DNA from 4 places in the Desulfitibacter alkalitolerans DSM 16504 genome. Region 1 is predicted to be linked to each of the others. Evidence: riboswitches for the same ligand, from Rfam matches in the RefSeq annotation. Region 1 holds a riboswitch; each other region holds the start of a gene.
What was found. A riboswitch is a leader RNA that binds a small molecule or an ion and turns the genes downstream of it on or off. The one in region 1 is predicted to bind cobalamin.

Region 1 (4,779 bases):
CTAAAATCTTTGGCATGTATCCAAACAAGGGCACCTTAACTGTTGGTACTGACGCAGATATTGTCATTTTTGACCCGAACAAAAAGGTTCGTCTAGGCACAGATACCCTTCATATGGGCAGTGACTATTCACCTTATGAAGGAATTGAGGTTCAGGGTTACCCAAGTACAACTATATTAAGGGGCAATATAATAGTAGAAAATGGTCAGTTTTTAGGGGAAAAAGGCTTTGGGCAGTTTATCAGAAGAAAACAGCCCCAATATGTCTAGGCAGTGATACGCTAAAATGCCATTAAGGTAAAATAATGGTAACGCTCCAAACAGTATATAGCAGTATATAATCAGTATACTAAATATTTAATTCAAACCTTTCAGATACTTTTTGTAACAAAATGACGCTAAAAATATATGATGTATTAATGTATCTAAGCTTTTATACTAAGAGGTTTCCAATTGCAAAAGGCAAGTGCAAGCTGTTTACACGGAATAGATGTTTCCCATTGGCAGGGGGAAATAGATTGGCATTCTGTAAAAAAAGCTAATATAAGCTTTGCCTATATTAAATCTACTGAAGGAAGAACATATACCGATCCCAGATTTATAAGTAATGCAAGGGGAGCATTAGCAGCAAACATCCCAACAGGTGCATACCACTTTGCCAGGCCAGACAATAATCCAACCAAACAGGGGGCTATTGAAGAAGCGAAGCATTTTATCAAAACCATGGCAGAAGGCTTTGGGAAAAATAGAGTTGGTGACATACTTCCGGTTTTGGACTTAGAGGTACCGCCGGCCAAAAAAGACTCCAAAGCAGCTACCCATGAAATTTTAGAGTGGGCTGCCTCATTTGACCGCTATTTTACAGAGAATACTGGCAGAGCTTTAATGCTTTATACTGGAAGCTATTTTATCAAAGAACATAACAATTTTAATCATCCTGCCCATGGCTTTATCCTTGCTCATATGCCCCTTTGGATTGCAATGTATCCCCATGCAAGGGGTAACCCGGAATATCCTGACAATGCAGGTGGTTGGGCCAGATGGACAGCATGGCAGTACACCAATTCAGGAAAGGTGAAAGGCATCAAGGGAAATGTTGATTTAAACTGGGCTGTGCCAGATCTGATTAGGAGCTGCTAGTACTTATCCTATGTGCATCTTAACCTGCTTCATCTTCCCAGAATAGAGCTCTGGCTCCATCAAATCTAATAATAATTCTATTCATCTTAAGTATTTGTTGGGCAGGCATAACGAACATCTGGAAGGTGATAGGAAAAATAATAGAAATTTCTTGACATTTCCAGTAGTGGAAATTAAAATGTTGATAAAGTTAATAAACTGCTATGTGCAAATTGGTGCCTCCAGATGGAGGTCAAAAGGGAATTGGGTGCAAGTCCCAAACGGTCCCGCCACTGTAACCGGAGAGCTGCTTTACAAATATCCACTGTTCTTCACGCCCTTTGGGATAAGGAGAATGGGAAGGAGTAAAGCCGCAATGATACGGAAGTCAGGAAACCTGCCTGTTTGCAAGAGGAAAGTCTCTCGGGAATAGAGACAGACAACTGCAGCATTGAGGATGATGGTAAAGTCTTCAGCCAGATTTTTATTTTGGCTGGGGACTTTTATTTTTTCTATCTAAGGTTGGGGACTTTTTAATATTAAAAACCAAGGAGGTAAAAGCAATGTCTTTACTGAGAAATGCTCAAAATGGTATTGTCACCAGAGAAATGGAGCAGGTGGCAGCACAAGAAAAAGTCAGTCCTGAATTTATCAGACAGGGAGTAGCTGAAGGTAAAATTGTCATACTTAAAAATGCTAATCACACTAATGCAGTACCCCTGGCAGTAGGTGCCGGACTTAAAACCAAGGTTAGTGCAAGTGTAGGTCTATATGGGAAAGATGCAAGTATTGAAAATGAATTGGAAAAAATCAGGGCAGCTGTTGATGCCGGCACAGATGCCATAATGGACTTGAGTGTAACAGGTGAGATTGATGCAATGCGTAAGGAAGTTTTATCTGCAGTTTCTAAACCGGTAGGTACACTTCCCTTATATCAGGCCCTTGCTAATGCTGGTATTAAATATGGATCATCTCTTAAAATGACAGCAGATGATCTTTTTGAAGTAATTGAAGCTCAAGCGGCTGAAGGAGTGGCCTTTTTAGCACTTCATTGTGGCACCACCATGGCTATTATAGAGCGTGCAAAAAGAGAAGGTAGAATTGATCCCCTTGTAAGCTACGGAGGATCTCATCTCATAGGGTGGATGGTACATAACCAGAGGGAAAATCCCTTATATGAATACTTTGACAGGGTTCTGGAAATTGCCAAGAACTACGATGTAGCTCTAAGCTTTGCTGACAGCATGAGACCTGGCTGCCTGGCTGATTCCTTAGACGGTGCACAGGTTCAAGAATTGGTAGTACTGGGGGAACTGGTACAAAGAACAAGAGATGCTGGTGTTCAGGTTATGGTTAAGGGCCCAGGACATGTTCCACTTAACCAGATAAAAACGACCATTGAACTTCAGAAGGGACTATGTAAAAATGCTCCATATTTTGTATTTGGTCCCCTTGTAACGGATACAGGTGTGGGTCATGATCACATAAGTGCAGCCATTGGCGGTGCAGTAAGCTCATGGGCCGGTGCAGACTTCATCTGTTATGTAACACCTGCCGAGCATCTTGGTATTCCCAATGCTAATCAGGTTCGAGAAGGAGTAGTAGCTGCCCGTATTGCTGCCCACTGTGGGGACCTGGCCAAGGGAATGCCTGCTGCTGTAAACTGGGATCTTGAGATGTCCATTGCCAGAAAAGCCCTTGACTGGGATAAACAGATTTCCCTGGCCATTGATCCTACTACCGCAAAACTAATCTGGAAAGAAAGAAGTGATGATTTCTCCTCCAAATGCAGCATGTGCGGACAATACTGTGCCATGGAGATAATCTCCAAGTATTTAAATACTGATACTAAACATGCATGCTAAATGTAGCTCTTAATATTAGAAGAAATTATTATTTATGATAAATTCCACGGTTTAAATAAATGGCTAAGAGGTCGTTGTACTCTCAGATATGAAATGCATGTTTAAATAGTTAGTTAAAAGAAGGGGTGATTAATAATGACTCAAATGTTAAAAGCACGAGCTGGAAAAATCACTGAAGAAATGGAAAAAGTAGCTATTCAGGAAAATGTAGATGTTAAATTCATTCGTCAAGGTGTTGCCGAGGGAACAATTGTTATCCCTAAAAACAAGAACCGCAGCCGTTCCAGGATTTGTGGAATTGGCAAGGGATTAGATATTAAAGTAAATGCTCTTATAGGCACTTCAAGTGATAGGTCTCAGGCTGAAATGGAAGCTAGAAAGCTAAAAGCCGCCGAGGAAGCAGGATGCAACTCCTTCATGGATTTGAGTACAGGCGGAGATATTGATGCCATGAGAAGACAGACCCTGTCCCTGGCAAGGGTGGCTGTAGGAAGTGTACCTCTCTATCAGGCTGGAGTTGAAGCCATTCATAAATATGGAAGCGTGGTGGAAATGAGACCTGATGACATACTTGACACAATTGAAAAACAAGCAGCTGACGGCCTTGATTTTATGGCTATTCACAGTGCCTTGAGCTTAGATGTGCTGAAAACCCTTCAAAAAACCGGCAGGGTTACTGAAGTGGTCAGCCGTGGAGGTTCCTTCCTAACAGGTTGGATGTTTCACAACCAAAAGGAAAATCCGCTACTAGAACATTTTGACCGCCTGCTGGCAATTATGAAGGAGTATGATGTAGTTTTTAGTGTTGGAGACGCAGTTCGACCAGGTTGTACTGCTGATTCTCTTGACCAGGTGCAGCTTAAGGGATTGATGCTGGCCGGCGATCTAGTAAAAAGAGCATTGGAAGCTGGAGTACAAGTTATGGTGGAAGGTCCAGGCCATGTTCCCTTAAACCATATTGAGTCCACCATTCTTCTTCAAAAAAGACTCTGCTATAATGTTCCCTATTATGTTCTGGGATTTTTGGCTGCAGACATAGCACCTGGTTATGACCATATTACCGGTGCAATTGGAGGAGCTTATGCAGCAATGTGCGGTGCTGATTTCTTGTGTTATTTGACTCCTGCCGAACATCTGGGTCTGCCAAATGAGGAGGATGTTAGAACAGGTGTAAAAGCTATCAAGATAGCAGCTCAAGCAGCGGATATTGCAAGGGGAAGAAAAGGTGCATGGGATAGAAATCTGCAAATGGCAAAAGCCAGGGTTGCCCTTGATATGGATAAACAAATTGAACTTGCTCTAAACTCCAGCAGCCTACTGGAAGCAAGAGCCAAAAACAAAGGTAATGCTCCCTGTGTTTGCGCTGTATGTGGTCCTGATTGTGCAGCTGCCGCTGCTGCCAGATATTTTGGCATTGGCTAGCAGGGGAATAAGCAGGTTTGTCCCTTTTCCAGCCAAATCAAATGGGGGGAGATTGTATGTTTAGTAGAATTCTTCATGATAAGCCTAAAGAAGAATGTGGTGTATTTGGCATCTATGCCCCCGGTATAGATGTAGATGCCGCTCAGCTAACATATTATGGCCTCTATGCCCTACAGCACCGGGGACAGGATAGTGCCGGAATAGCCGTGTCCAATAGTCAAAGCATTAATGTCCATAAAGGTCTGGGCCTGGTTGCCCAAGTTTTTAATGAAAATAATCTAAAGCAGCTAAAGGGAAGCATGGCCGTTGGTCATGTTCGTTACTCGACTACCGGTGCCAGCTCACTTGAAAATGCTCAACCTGTTATTTCCAGG
Region 2 (4,779 bases), on a different contig from region 1:
CCATAACAACTATTAAGATAGCAAACCCAGGAAAAAGCATTAACCAAGGTGCCCTTTGAAAAAAGAATCTACCGTCATTTAACATGGCACCCCATTCTGGATCTGGGGGCTGAGCACCTAATCCCAGGAAAGACAGTCCAGATATTTGTAATATGATAGCCCCCATGTCTAAGGTTGCCAGCACTATTAGGGGAGAAATCATATTGGGCAGTATGTGTCTAAAAATAATGTTTAAATGAGTGCTTCCGCTGACTCTTGCTGCCAGTACATACTCCTTTTCCCGTAGTGATAGAACTAGTCCCCGGGCTATCCTGGCATAACCAACCCAGTTAACAGCAGCTAAAGCTAACATTATATTGATTAAGCTTGGTCCAAGAATGCCAGCTATGCCAATGGCTAAAACAAGTCCTGGAAAGGCCAGAATAACATCTGCAAACCGCATAAAAAGGTTATCGATTTTTCCACCCATATAGCCTGCAGTTGTACCAATCGCAACCCCCAAGGTAAAAATGATGCTTATTACAACAAAGGAAACTCCAAGTGATAATCTTATTCCATATACTATCCTCGTAAATATGCATCTTCCCAGATGATCCGTACCCATTAGAAAATCCTTATCTGGTGGTTTGAGTGTTTGCTTTAAATTCTGTTTATCTGGAGAATAAGGGGTTACATAGGGTGCAAATATACCTAAAAGTACTATACTTAAAATTACTATGAGTCCGATTAGGGCCATCTTATCTTTAGCCAAGCTCCTAATTATGCCTATGTCAAGACCCCCTTCCTAAGCGTATGCGCGGGTCTAAAAACCTATAGGAAATGTCTACGAGAAGGTTTGCCAGTACAAATATTACTGCCATCCACAGAACATACCCCTGAATTACTGGGTAGTCTCGGTTGAAAATAGCCTCAACTGCATATTTACCAACCCCTGGCCAAGAAAACACAGTTTCAACAATCACCGTACCCCCGAGCAAAAAGCCCAGTGACATACCAAGTAGGGTTACAATTGATATAAGTGCATTTTTTAAGGCATGGTTTACAATAACTATCCTTTCCTTTAGTCCCCGAGCCCTTGCCGCCATTATATAATCCTGTCCCAATACCTCTAAAATACTAGCTCTTAATAGTCTAGTATAGGTTGCAGCCATTCCCATACCCAGGGTAACTGCAGGCAATACCAGGCTATCTATGCCATGTCTGCCCATTACCGGGAAAATCGTATATTTCACTGATAGATAATACATTAGTATTAAACCCAACCAAAACGCTGGCATTGATGCACCTAAAAAAGCAAATACTCTGCTTATATTATCAACCCACGTGCCCTTATAAACTGCCGCTAAAACTCCAACAGGCATTGCTATGGCAATCATTACTATTAAAGCAGCAAAGGTTAGTTCAAAGGTTGCCGGAAGCCTATATAATATTTCCTGTGTCACAGGAGTACCAGAATAAAAGGACACACCCAGGTCACCCTTAAGTACCCCACTTAACCAATTTAAGAATTGAACATATTCTGGATCATTTAATCCCATTTGTTGTCTTGTAGCTTCAAGCATCTGTTGGGTAGGTTCAAAGCCAGCCTGTCTAAGTTTTATTTCTGCTGGATCCCCCGGGGCTAGTTTACTTAAACTGTAGGTTAAAAGAGAAACACCAAAAAATACAGGTATCAAGTACAGCAGTCTTTGCAGAATATAGGCACGCACTGTATATCATCTTCCCTTCTAAAACGCTATTTCTAAAACAAAAACCCTTTTGCGGTACATGGCAAAAGGGATACGTCTTAAGGTAATCAAGACAATAAAAAACAACCCTTCCCAAGTCCACGTGGGCAAGCTATTAGTTTATAAAACAAGCAGGTTTCCTGACTTCAGGTCATTGTCAATACTGCGTCTTCCTAGGGCTAATGCCTAGTGACACAAATGCAGCTTGACTACCCTTCACAGTGGCGGGTCCGTGCTGGATTCTAACCAGCTTCCCTCTCTACTTCTCCATGAAGTATCACTTGCTTCATACAAGTATTAAATTATACTATATTTACAGCTTAACAACAAAGATTTGAACTGTCAATTAAGAAATTCCCAAACTAGTTAATTACCTTTTTATTAAGATAGAATTTGAGATTTGCTGTGACCCGACTTCATTAAATAAGAAAATTATTATACAAATATATCCCAAATAATTTTAAACTAAAGATTTTGCCCTTTATATAAGCTTAACACCTTTAAGATGAACAATATCATTCCAGTTTTTAGCTGTTACTGATTCAATGGCTAAAAAGTCCTTTCGAAGAGCTTTGATTTCACCATAAATCTCAATATGTCTTTCAGCATTTTTAATTTCCAAATCATCAAGCTTTAATTTAATATCCTTTATATCGCACTTAACTTCTTTAATATCTTCCTGTATATGTTGAATATCTCCTCGCATGACCTGCTGATTTGTTTTTAACTCTGTAATATCACCTTGCATTTGCTTGATATCTCCACGCATCTGTGTGATATCACCTTGCATTTGCTTGATATCTCCTTGCATTTGCTGTTGATTGCTTCTTAGCTCCGCAATATCACCTTGCATTTGCTTTATGTCTCCGCGCATTTCCTGCTGGCCTTGTAAAATATCTTTTAAAATTCTTTCGATATTATTCATTCTCATTGCTAACCTCCTTTTGATATTAAACCCCCTTGTTTTTATATCTTACAAATATCTAAAAGCTTATATTTTACTATATCTTACCAAGAAAAAAACATATGGTAAAGGAGAAATTTTTTAAGGTCTGACAACTTGGCTGACCGGATTATTAACTAATAAAGACCTTATTTTTCGCAAATCAATGATCCTTTGATTAGCTGAACCTCTAAAAGGAAGCCTAAGGTCTTTTTTGCTAATCTCAAATCTACCATCTATAAGGGTACTGCACTTTTTTAAAAGTTTGATTTTATTCTCATCTCCTTCAGATAAGATTTCTTCAATTATATAGCCCGAGTAAATTAATATATCCTCCACGCCCTTGCTTATTAACCTGGTGGCAAGTTTTTCTAGAACAAAAGCCTGCTCCATGGGCTCTCCTCCAGTAAAAGTTACTCTATTTATTCTCTTATCAAAAGTAAAAAGTTTTTCTACGTCTGTTATTGACATTGATTTTCCATAATGAAAGTCCTGAAGCTTAGGATTATGACATCCCTTGCAAGCAAAATTGCACCCGGATAAAAATAATACCTGCCTGATTCCAGGTCCATCCACAACACTGGTTCTAATGTAATCAGCAATTTGCAAATACATTTTAGTTTCCTTCAAAGTGGATCACCCTGTTTTTCTCTTCTTGTTTTTTTGCATTATTAAATTTATTAAGAGTAGAGAGATATCCAGTAATCCTCCTTATTCTCTTTATTGATTTGCTCTGGCAAACTGGGCAATTGTCTTCATATATAACACCTGAATGACCACATCCACTGCAGCAGTCCACTGGAAAGTTAATTGCAAAATATCCCATATCCTGGGCATGCATTTCTCTTACAATCTGCTCATAAGCTATCAAGTTGTGTTCCATACTGCTCGCCATTTCTACATAGGAAATATGTCCTGCGTTGCAAAATTTATGGTATGGGGCCTCAACCTTGATTTTATCAAATAGAAACATGTTATACTCTACTGGTACATGAAAGGAGTTTGTATACCATTCTTTGTCTGTAATACCTTTAATTACTCCAAATTTTTGAATATCCATCTTTAGAAATTTGCCGCTCAAGCCTTCTGCAGGGGTGGCAAGGAGAGTAAAGTTTAACCCATGTTTAACTGTGGCCTCGTTCACTCTCCTGCGCAAATGCCCTATTATTTCCAACCCTTTGCTTTGAGCTACTTCACATTCACCATGGTGCTTGCCTGTCATGGCTACTAGAATCTCGGCAAGGCCAATAAAGCCCATGCTCAGTGTTCCATTCCTTATGCATGTTTCTATTTTCTCACCAGGCTTAAGGGCATCGCTTCCCAGATAAAGCTCCTCACCAAATAAAAAAGGAAAATCAGTAATTTTTAGATTTTTTTGTATGTCATATCTATGAAGGAGTTGGTCAATAACCAGGTCTACTGTTTCGTCAAGCTTTCTATAAAAATTCTTCCAATTTCCAGCTGCCTCAATACCAATTCTAGGTAGATTGATAGTGGTAAATGAAAGGTTTCCCCTGCCATCTGTCACCTCCGGCCCATTTACATTGGCAATAACCCTTGTACGACATCCCATATAAGCTACTTCGTCCTGGTATTTGGCGTTGAAACTGGCATCTAGATTTATAAATGCAGGAAACAGCCTTTTTCCTGCAACATACATGGCTAGCCTGAATAAATAGTAATTCCTGTCTCCTGGGTTTAGATTAATGCCTGATTTAAGCTTAAAGCCTACATTTGGAAAGATTGGCTGCTCTCCTTTACCCAAGCCCTTTTCATATGCTAACAAGAACTGCTCGGTTATCATTCGACCTCCGTAGGTAGTATCAGTTCCCAGGGCTATGCTGCTAAAAGGTACCTGGGCACCGGCCCTGGAGTGCATTGAGTTGCAGTTGTATATAAAAGCTTCCATTGCTTGAAAGGTCTCTTCTTTGGTTTTTTCATAGGCCAGTTTATTGATTCTTTCATCAATTAAATCCTTAATTAAATCCTTGTCCATATCCTTTGCTCCAGGATATAGTTTAAAAAATTCATTTTTTAACATCTTTCTTTGTCTATTAAATTCAGCATCTACAAAGGGTGCCAAGTCTCTGTCAAAGAAAGCAAAGGATT
Region 3 (4,779 bases), on a different contig from region 1:
AATCATTAATTATCTCTTTTAAAGCTGTGAGTGTATAATTGATTTCTTCATGGGTGTTAAACCAACCAAAGCTAAAGCGAACTGTCCCTCCTGGAAAGGTTCCCATGGTTTCATGTGCCCATGGTGCACAGTGTAAGCCTGAGCGGGTCATTATTCCATAAACTTGATCGAGGATAAAGCTGAGCTGGCCGCCATCCATATTCTTGATATTTAAGGATACACAAGGGGTTTGCCGTGACAAATCCCTGGCGCCGTAGATTTCTATTTCAGACAGGTCATTACACCCAGCTATGAAGTGCTTTAATAGGTCCATTTCATGCTGCCTGATTTTCTCCAGGCCGGTTCTCTTTATAAACTCAAAACCTGCAGTCAGGCCCATTATTCCAGGAGTATTGGGCGTACCGCTTTCCAATCTATCGGGAAATGCCTCAGGCTGCTCCAATAGATGAGATTTACTTCCCGTACCTCCCAGAATAAAAGGCTCCAGAACTGTTTCATCGTCCATGTCAATGCAAAGTCCTCCAACGCCTGGAGGTCCAAATAGCCCCTTATGCCCCGTAAAGGCCAGAAAGCTTAGATTTAACCTTTTCATGTCAATTGGTATGCTGCCGGCAGTTTGAGCTGTATCCAGCAAATATAAAAGACCGTGGTCACCTGCAATCCCGCCTATCTCTTCTGCAGGCTGCAGGCTGCCAAAAACATTTGAGGCATGATTTAGGACAATAAGCTTTGTATTAGTTTTAAGTGCCTTCCTGATTTTATCTGGATTAATAAAGCCGTCTCCATCTGCTTTGACGGTGGTATAATCAATTATTCCAGATTTTTTGAGAGCTTCCAAGGGACGGGCAACTGAGTTATGTTCTATGCTTGATGTGACAACATGGTCCCCCTTTTTTAAAACCCCTCTTAACACAAAATTAATGGCATAGGTTATGTTCATTGTAAACACAACCTTAGCCGGGTCAGGGCAATTAAAAAAATCAGCTATAACCTCTCTAGCTGCTAGGAGCTTTCTGCCGGCTTCCAGACCTAATCTATATCCTCCCCTGCCGGGACTTACACCTATAGTATTAAAATATTCATTTATTGCCTGAACTACTGTGGGTGGTTTGGGATGGCTTGTTGCTGCATTATCAAAATATACCTGTCTCATATCTTATGTGCCTCCTGATAGCCTGGTTTGCAAAATTTAATAAATTCCAGATTAATGGGGGATAGGGTTTTAGTTTTATTATAGGCTATATAAAAATTGCGTGTAGCAGGCATTTCCAGGATTTCATAGGTGTTAATTAGCTTGCTTTTTGCATAATCTCTTGCAGCAATTTCTGAAATAATGGAAAATCCCATGCCTTCCTTAACACCCTGCTTGATGGACTGGACATTATCAAAATATCCAATGACCTTTAAAAGAGACAATTCCAGCCCCGAAGAATGCAGTACCTTTTCTATAAATGCCTGGGTTCCTGAACCTGGTTTTCTAAAGATGAAGTTGTTATCTAACAAGCTGGTTATGGATACGGGAGTATCAAGTTTGATATTTGCAGGTGTAATAAGAACCATCTTTTCCTCGTGAATAGGAATGAATTCCAGTTTATCAGCATAAAAAACCTCACCCAGCATTCCAATGTCTGCTTCGCCATTAACCAAAATATCTGCTACTCCCAGAGAATCCTTTTGGGTAACGGTAAAATTTGTTCCTGGAAACCTTTTAATGAAATTTGCAATTAAAGCTGGAACCATGTATTGATTAGGCACAGTACTAGCGGCAATATTTATTGTGCCTACGGTTTTGCCGGTCCAGTCCTTCAGATCCCACATGGCCTTTTCCTTAATGTTTAGTATCTCCTTTGACCAGTAATATAATCTTTGTCCAAAGGGTGTGAGAGTAACTCTTTTGCTAAGTCTATCAAAAAGCTTTTGACCAAAGTATTTCTCAAGGCTATTAATATGTGTGCTAACTGTTGATTGACTTAAGAATAAACTGTCTGCTGCTTTAGAAAAACTCTGATGTTCAGCAACCTTAACAAAAGCCATTAACTGATGAAACTGCATAATAACCTCCATAAAAGAATTATCTCTTTTTATTCCATTTTATTGTATCTATTGTCTCGATATAATTCAATTGTTTTTTTAGATTAAGGTGTTGCTTTAAAGCTTGGTTGAAGGACCCAAATTATTTAAAAAAGAATGTCATTGAAAGGTTACTGTTTTCCGGCAATACTTTTTTTGCAGTGAAATCATTAAATAGAATAAAAATCACATTAGTACAAAAGTTACCTTGTCTATTTGACCATGTTTACGTTATAATAGGTATAATCTGAATATATTTTAAGAATAGGTGCCCGTTAGGGTTAAAAGGGAAACCCGGTGCAATTCCGGTACGGTCCCGCCACTGTAACCAGCTACAATCCGTATCATAACCACTGAGTCTTCGGGAAGGGATACGGGGAGGATTATCTGGAAGTCAGGAAACCTGCCTGTTTTTGAAGTTACATGAAAGACCCTCGAGGAAAGTGGTCAAATGTGGCAATTTCTAAGAATATTGCTTCTACCCTTGGGGTAGAAGTTTTTTTAAATTTGGGGACATTCCTTGACAAGAGGCTAGACAAATGATGCACACCAAAGCAAGGTTTTGGAAGTGTTATTCTGACTTCTGACTTCTGAAGAGGTGTGTCCCCTGGAGGTAGAAAACATGAGCTTCCCCCGTATATTGATTGCAGGTGTACAAAGTGGAGTTGGCAAGACGACCCTTACCCTGGGATTGTTGGCTGCTTTAAAAAGAAGGGGCATCAAGGTACAGCCATTCAAGGTTGGTCCCGATTATATAGATCCTGGGCTGCATTACCATGCAGCTGGTGTCAAAAGCCATAATTTAGACAGCTGGATGGGCAGTGAGGAGGTTGTTAAAACAGTCTTTGCTAGAAATGCCCAAAATGCTGATATTTCTATAATAGAAGGAGTGATGGGGCTATTTGACGGTGCCAGGGGAGAAAGGCTAAAGGGCAGTAGTGCTCATATAGCCATGATCTTAAAAGCACCTGTAATCCTGGTGGTTAATGTTAAGGGAATGGCCAGAAGTTGTGCAGCATTAGTTAAAGGCTACAAGGAGTATGTTTCTGGATTGGACCTCAAGGGAGTTATATTAAATAATGCAGGCAGTGACTACTATAAAACAATATTAGCTGGGGCCCTGGAGGATGAATTAGGAGTAAAAGTGTTGGGCTGCCTGGCAAAGAATAAGCATATAACCATGCCGGAGAGACATCTGGGACTGCTTCCAGCTGAGGAAAACAATGAATTAAGTTCAGCCATCAGCTTAATGGCAGACTTAGCTGAAGCCGAGGTTGATGTGGATGCACTCCTTGCAGCAGCCAGGGCCTCTGAGCCTGTAGAATTTAAAGAGTATAATAGTTCGAGCACGCCTCGCAATCAATATAAAAACACCTTCATTGGAGTGGCAAGGGACCAGGCTTTTACCTTCTATTATCAGGATAGCCTTGATTATCTCCAGGAGCTAGGGGCCAGACTTGTATATTTTAGTCCCCTTAAAGACTCCTCTGTACCAGATGTGGATGGGTTATATATAGGCGGCGGTTTTCCAGAGATGTTCATTAAAGAACTCTCTGAGAATCAATCCATGATTACCTCTTTACATAATGCCCATGACAAGGGGCTGCCCATATTTGCAGAATGTGGTGGCTTCATGTATCTTACTGAAAAGGTTGTGGATTTTCAAGGTAACAGCTGGCCTGGTGTAGGGCTTGTACCTGTTGAAGTGAAAATGACAAATAAACTGGCTGCCCTGGGATATGTCAAGGCATCAGCCCTGAAAAAATCCATTATTGGAGATTTGGGTGATGAAGTAAAGGGCCATGAATTCCATTACTCTGTCATGTCAGGAATACCAGAAGAAGACAGCGCTTTTTCTCTTGTTGGGGGCAAGGGTGCTGATTATAGAAGAGATGGATATGCCAGAAGAAACCTTTTTGCATCTTACGTCCATATACATTTGCGATCAAATCCAAAGGCAGCCCTGAATTTCCTGGATGCATGCCGGGAGTTAAAGCAAAGAAGATAAACTATTAAGTTAAAATACCAAGGGATGGAAGTGTAGCTGGTGGTCATAGATAACAACAAGGATGGGAAAAAGCTGCGCTCTGGATACACTACTGGAACCTGTGCTGCAGCTGCTGCCCAGGCAGCCTTGAAGCAATTATTAGAGCTAAGAAAACAAAAAATACACAATTTAACTCCAATAATCTTTCCAATTCATGTTGTTGCAGTTGATTTGCCCCAGGGAGGTACTGTCAGCATTCCCATAAAGAGCATAACTGTTAAGGGAGATATAGTAACAGCAGAGGTTATAAAGGATGCGGGAGATGACCCTGACATTACCAATGGTACAAGTATCTGTGCGTCTGTAGAAATCCTGGAGGCAAATTCTTTAGAGATACTGGAGCATAATAATGAAATAATTCTCCTTGGAGGAAAGGGTGTTGGCAGGGTAACCAAGCCTGGGCTTTCAGTACCAGTGGGGGAGCCAGCAATAAATCCTGTGCCCAGGAGGATGATTATACATGAGGTTAAAAAGCTTCTTCCCAGGGGTAAAGGAGTAAAGGTTACAATAGCAATTCCAGAGGGGGAAAGGCTTGCAAAAAAGACATTAAACCCCAGACTTGGTATTGTTGGCGGCATATCAATACTAGGCACCACTGGGATTGTCCGTCCCATGTCTGAGGAGGCATATGTGGACTCCTTGATACCACAGATTGACCAGGC
Region 4 (4,779 bases), 110 kb from region 1:
TTAGGTATCTACTATACTGAGTTAAATCGCTCCCAAAGGGACATAGATATTGAAGGAGCTTCAAAGGAATACAGGGATATTCTGGAGACATTGCAAAAGCTCTTAACTACTACTGTTAGCATGCAGGAAAACCTGCTGTGCTATTTAACAAGCAAAAATGTGGACCTGTGTTTGTATTTAGAAAACTGTGGGCACCAAAGCACTGAGCTTGTAAAGGATCTTAGATGGCAAATAAATAAGTGGCACTTAACTGATGAGAACAAGAACAATTCCGTTTCGCTTATGGAGATATCCAACATTGGATATGAAATGGAGCAGATAAATCATCACCTTAAACGCATTACAGGTGCTTTGAAACAGCTTATTGAAGGGGAAACTGTCAATTCTGAAGAAGGATTTATAAAATGGCTGACAGCAAGGGTGTTTACTAGGAATAATAGAGATAGTTGAAATTAAGAGGGCTAATGTTAAGAGCTAACAAATAATTATGAGGAAATTTTGAAGTTTGTATGTATCTTAAAGGAATAGGTTTACTTTAAGAGAATAAATAAATAATGATAAACTTAATATGATACTTCTATTATTAAAAAGGGGGAGGGGTTAAAAGTGAATAAATGGAAATGTGGTAACTGTGGTTATAGGTTGGAAGCTAAAGAACCTCCGGAACAATGTCCTAGCTGTCAACAGAAGTGTACGTTTATAGATGACAATTGTTATACTCCAGATTGCGGCCTGGTTGAAAATAAGGAGGTATAGATATGTGGAAAGTATTCAAAGCTGAAGAGGTTGTTGATTTTGCAGTGCAAATTGAGAAAAACGGCCAAAAGTTTTATGAAGCCCTTGCAGATAAGCTAGACAACAGGGAGCTGAGTTTGATTTTTGCTGATTTGGCAAATCAAGAGAGTAAACATATAGTTGATTTTCAAAGGCTTCTTGGTGACTTAAAGGCTGCTCCTTTAAATGAAAGCTACCCAGGGGAGTATGAGGAATATGTAAAGGGCCTTGCTGAGAATCATGTGTTTATAAAGGGAATAGATGAGGCCATCAAACATATTAAAAGTCCGGTAGATGGTATAAACATGGCATTAAGCTTTGAAAAAGACTCAATAATGTTCTTTCAGGAGCTAAAAGAGCTGGTTTCCCCAGGGAATGCAGGTGTAATTAACAACCTTATTGCAGAAGAAAAGAAGCATATATTAAGGCTTATAGAGCTAAAAAAGATGTACAGCTGCGTTTGTTTCGGTTGATTTTTATTTGATTTTCTTTAAGAGTTTTTTTGTTTGTTTAAGCTGTTTGAGAAGAATAGGGTTATTGTTATTTTTGCTTTCGGTAGATTGCAGCAGCTTTTCATAGGCCTTACCTTGTTTTACAAACTGTTCTAGCTTATCTTTGGTTAAACTCACAATTTTCACCTGCCAAAATGTTCTATGTTATATATATTGCCGTTTTATAAAGAATTTAACCTCAATATTTAGAGAGAATGTAAAAGAAATTTTTTTTAAAAGAAGGATTATTAGAAGAAGTGTAGAACTTTATTTTATAGAGTAAAAATTTAAAAGTGATGTCTGGTACAAGATGTTTAAAAGGGAAACCGGTGAGAGTCCGGTGCGGTCCCGCCACTGTATTGGGGAGCTTTTTTACAATATGCCACTGGGATTTCTGGGAAGGCGTAAGGAAGCGAGGAACCTAAGTCAGGATACCTGCCAGGGAGCAAGTTAACGAAAGCCTACGGTTGATAGGAGTTTCTTTGAGCAGTCATTATTCTCCTCAGCTTATTGGTCGAGGAGTTTTTTATTTCCAAACCTAGTTAGATAGCTCTTCAAAGTTTGGCCGGTTCTGTACTATTTTACAGTAAACCGGCATTTTTTTTGTTGCAAAAAAGCTATACTACCTTTATACTTATCAGAAAAAAGAGGAGCATGGCTATGAAACACATACTTGCGCTTTTAGTTGTAGACAGACCTACTGTTTTATCCCACATTTCAGGGTTAGTGAGCCGCAGGGCATTTAACATTGTAAGTATAGCTGCTGGACCAACTGAGCAGGAAAAGGTCACAAGAATAACCCTTGTGGTTGAGTGCGATGAAACCGAAATACATCAGGTTATAAACCAAATGGAGAAGCTGGTAGATGTTATTAAGGTGAAAAACTTGACTGCTGAGCCTTCACTGGCTAGAGAGCTCGCACTAATTAAAGTTAATGCCCTGCCGGAAAAAAGAAGTGATATTGTTGATATAGTTAACATTTTTCGAGCTCACATAGTTGATGTAACCAGAGAAACCATGGTTGTAGAACTAACAGGTGAAAGTGACAAAATAGATGCCTTGTGTGAGGTTTTAAAAGACCATGGGATTATAGAAGTGGTTAGAACCGGCAATATTAGTGTAACCAGGGGACCAAGATCTGTTAAAGCCTACTAACAAAAAATCATCAACCAACATACTTCTACTGCTAAAAAATGCAATAAATACCACAATTAGATAATCATAAATAGCTGCCTTCTACGGGAAAATAAGTAAAAAGGAGGCATCTAGTAATGTTATTTAAATCCAAAAGCAGAATGCGAAAGTTTAACTGGTTGGCAATTTTAGCATATCCAATTGCGTTTATTAAAGGATTAATAGTAGGAAAACTACTGGGCAGATTAAAACTTGGCAGAAGGTAATTCAAGCAATCTAAGAAATGCTGCCTCCCTCATGGAGGATAGCATTTCTTTTTATTAATCTGGTGATTGCATAATTGGACCTAGATGTTAATTTTTTGTGAAGAAATCAATCCAAGGTAGGATTTTTCCAAAAAAAAGATAATATCTATAAGTAAAATAATTTAGCAAGGAATTGGAAACCCTATTGCTATAACTGTTAAGGCGTTGGTTTTTACAAAGCCGATAAATTATCACGAGGAAGGAGGTATTTTAAATGTGTGAAGGTTGCAATTGTCAGGAAGCACAACAAGAGAAAAGAACCAAATGTGAAAGCTGTGGCTATGAGGGAGAACCTTTTACAGTATGCCCAAGCTGCGGAACATAAGTTGAAGAAGGTTTGAGGAGAAACTATAAGTAAGGGTGGGTTTATAATGTGGAAGTGTTCAGTTTGTAATTTTATCTTCGAGGGTGAAGATGCACCTGAAAAATGCCCTAAGTGTGGTGCTCCAAAGGAAAAGTTTAGCAGGCTAGAGGAAGCTGCAGAACAAAAAATTGTTGGAGCCAGGGAAACTAATCATCTTTTAATGACCTCTATAGATTTATTAGATGAATTGGAAGCTATAGGTGAACGCGGGGTTGAGATTAATCTTGACCCTGGATGTTTAGGCTATTTCACAAAGCTAAAGGAACAGGCGAAATTATTAAAACAGAACTCTCTAGCAGAAATAGAGGTTCATGTTAAAAAGGATAAATGGGGCTAAAATTAAACCCGACAGTAAATGTCGGGTTTAACCATTAAAATTCCTTTATTGCCTCTGTTGGGCAAGACTCCACCGCTTCTTTCGCACATTCCTCTTCGTCAGCAGGCACCTCATTAACTTTTGAGATTGCCAGACTTCCATCGTCATTCCAGTCAAAAACTTCTGGACAGATATCAATGCATTCGCCACAAGCGATACAAAGATCATCGTCAACTTTTACGCGCATTTTAATCGTCACCTCCTAATTTAGCCTCTCTAGTGTTAACGTAAGTTGGTAAAATAATACCTGACTTTTAGCTGTTTTTTCTAATGGTTGGCCTGTACATATCAAGAACTCCAAGGGTAATATGGGCAAGGCCAAACCCTACTACCCCGGCACCCAAAGCTGTCCCGCCTAAAACAGTAGCTCCTACACCAGTAACAGCTGCACCTAATCCTGTAACTACCCAGCTAGTGGTTGTACTTTTACTTTTAGCCATTTCCTTACCTCCTAAAAATTTTAATATAAAGCAAATTATTGTTTTAAAGCAACCTTAAATTAAAAATTGTTTTATTATCTGTAGTTTGGCTTTCTACAATAAATTTAAGCTATTATATATCTGGTGTTTTAGTGTTATTTGAGGAAATAATTATCTAATTTATAAACTATAGGAGGAATATCCAATCTTATAGGTGAAATAATAACTGTTAATTTTTAAGTACTTGAGGTGCCGCATGAACAGAAAGAATTCAATCATATATAATGAATTAATAGCTGCCCTATCTCTTGCCTTAGATATGGACTGCAGCGGCAAGCTTTATCATGCCTGGAGAACCGGATTAATTTCTCTAGCAGTTGCTCAAAAATTAAATATTCCCAATAGTAATCATCTTTTTTATGGAGGGTTGCTTCATGATATTGGTGCTATAGGCCTTGATGATCATATTGTGCATCAAACACTAAAGCCAAATCCCAAATATAAAAATCTAATAATTTCCCACAGTAAAAATGGAGCAGAAATCGTTAAGCTTATACCTGGCCTTTCGGTGATTAGCAAGGCTATTTTTGATCACCACGAAAACTGGGATGGTTCAGGATATCCTAATAATAAAAAGGGTTCAGATATTTCTATAGGTGGGCAGATAATCTGTATAGCAGATGTTTTTGATATTATGGTTAGATTCTATCCAAGGGATGCCCGTGGGGATATAATAGGGAGAATGGCAAAGTATATAAATAAAATATATTCAGCTAACCTTTTCCTGGCTTTTGAAGAGACTATGAGCTCAGAATTCTTTGAAACCCTAAAAGATGAGCAAATGGTGGAGGATGAAATCAAGAAAAAGCTAAACCATGTTGCATTATCTGTGGACATTGACCATAACTCAACTGCT

Region 2: another riboswitch for cobalamin. It lies ahead of nikB (nickel ABC transporter permease); the one in region 1 lies ahead of thiC (phosphomethylpyrimidine synthase ThiC).
Region 3: another riboswitch for cobalamin. It lies ahead of K364_RS0117575 (cobyrinic acid a,c-diamide synthase CobB); the one in region 1 lies ahead of thiC (phosphomethylpyrimidine synthase ThiC).
Region 4: another riboswitch for cobalamin. It lies ahead of ilvN (acetolactate synthase small subunit); the one in region 1 lies ahead of thiC (phosphomethylpyrimidine synthase ThiC).

Annotation. Positions count from the first base shown of each region.
Region 1 is NZ_KK211102.1:17,337-22,115, forward strand. It holds gene hydA (dihydropyrimidinase) at 1-269, shown strand, start outside; gene K364_RS24240 (glycoside hydrolase family 25 protein) at 453-1,139, shown strand; cobalamin riboswitch at 1,336-1,537, shown strand; gene thiC (phosphomethylpyrimidine synthase ThiC) at 1,682-2,983, shown strand; gene bzaB (B12 lower ligand biosynthesis ThiC-like protein BzaB) at 3,119-4,405, shown strand; gene purF (amidophosphoribosyltransferase) at 4,462-4,779, shown strand, end outside.
Region 2 is NZ_KK211103.1:104,692-109,470, forward strand. It holds gene nikC (nickel transporter permease) at 1-751, opposite strand, end outside; gene nikB (nickel ABC transporter permease) at 771-1,709, opposite strand; cobalamin riboswitch at 1,841-2,027, opposite strand; gene K364_RS0116955 (hypothetical protein) at 2,209-2,658, opposite strand; gene nrdG (anaerobic ribonucleoside-triphosphate reductase activating protein) at 2,773-3,300, opposite strand; gene K364_RS0116965 (anaerobic ribonucleoside triphosphate reductase) at 3,287-4,779, opposite strand, start outside.
Region 3 is NZ_KK211103.1:220,720-225,498, reverse strand. It holds gene K364_RS0117585 (aminotransferase class V-fold PLP-dependent enzyme) at 1-1,153, opposite strand, end outside; gene K364_RS0117580 (selenium metabolism-associated LysR family transcriptional regulator) at 1,150-2,052, opposite strand; cobalamin riboswitch at 2,320-2,495, shown strand; gene K364_RS0117575 (cobyrinic acid a,c-diamide synthase CobB) at 2,693-4,078, shown strand; gene cbiD (cobalt-precorrin-5B (C(1))-methyltransferase CbiD) at 4,118-4,779, shown strand, end outside.
Region 4 is NZ_KK211102.1:122,396-127,174, reverse strand. It holds gene K364_RS25765 (FUSC family protein) at 1-450, shown strand, start outside; gene K364_RS26970 (rubredoxin-like domain-containing protein) at 607-756, shown strand; gene K364_RS0114850 (ferritin-like domain-containing protein) at 759-1,247, shown strand; gene K364_RS26755 (hypothetical protein) at 1,251-1,403, opposite strand; cobalamin riboswitch at 1,550-1,722, shown strand; gene ilvN (acetolactate synthase small subunit) at 1,926-2,420, shown strand; gene K364_RS27635 (hypothetical protein) at 2,537-2,665, shown strand; gene K364_RS27630 (hypothetical protein) at 2,923-3,045, shown strand; gene K364_RS0114825 (rubredoxin-like domain-containing protein) at 3,076-3,405, shown strand; gene K364_RS0114820 (ferredoxin) at 3,440-3,631, opposite strand; gene K364_RS0114815 (hypothetical protein) at 3,699-3,884, opposite strand; gene K364_RS24325 (HD-GYP domain-containing protein) at 4,120-4,779, shown strand, end outside.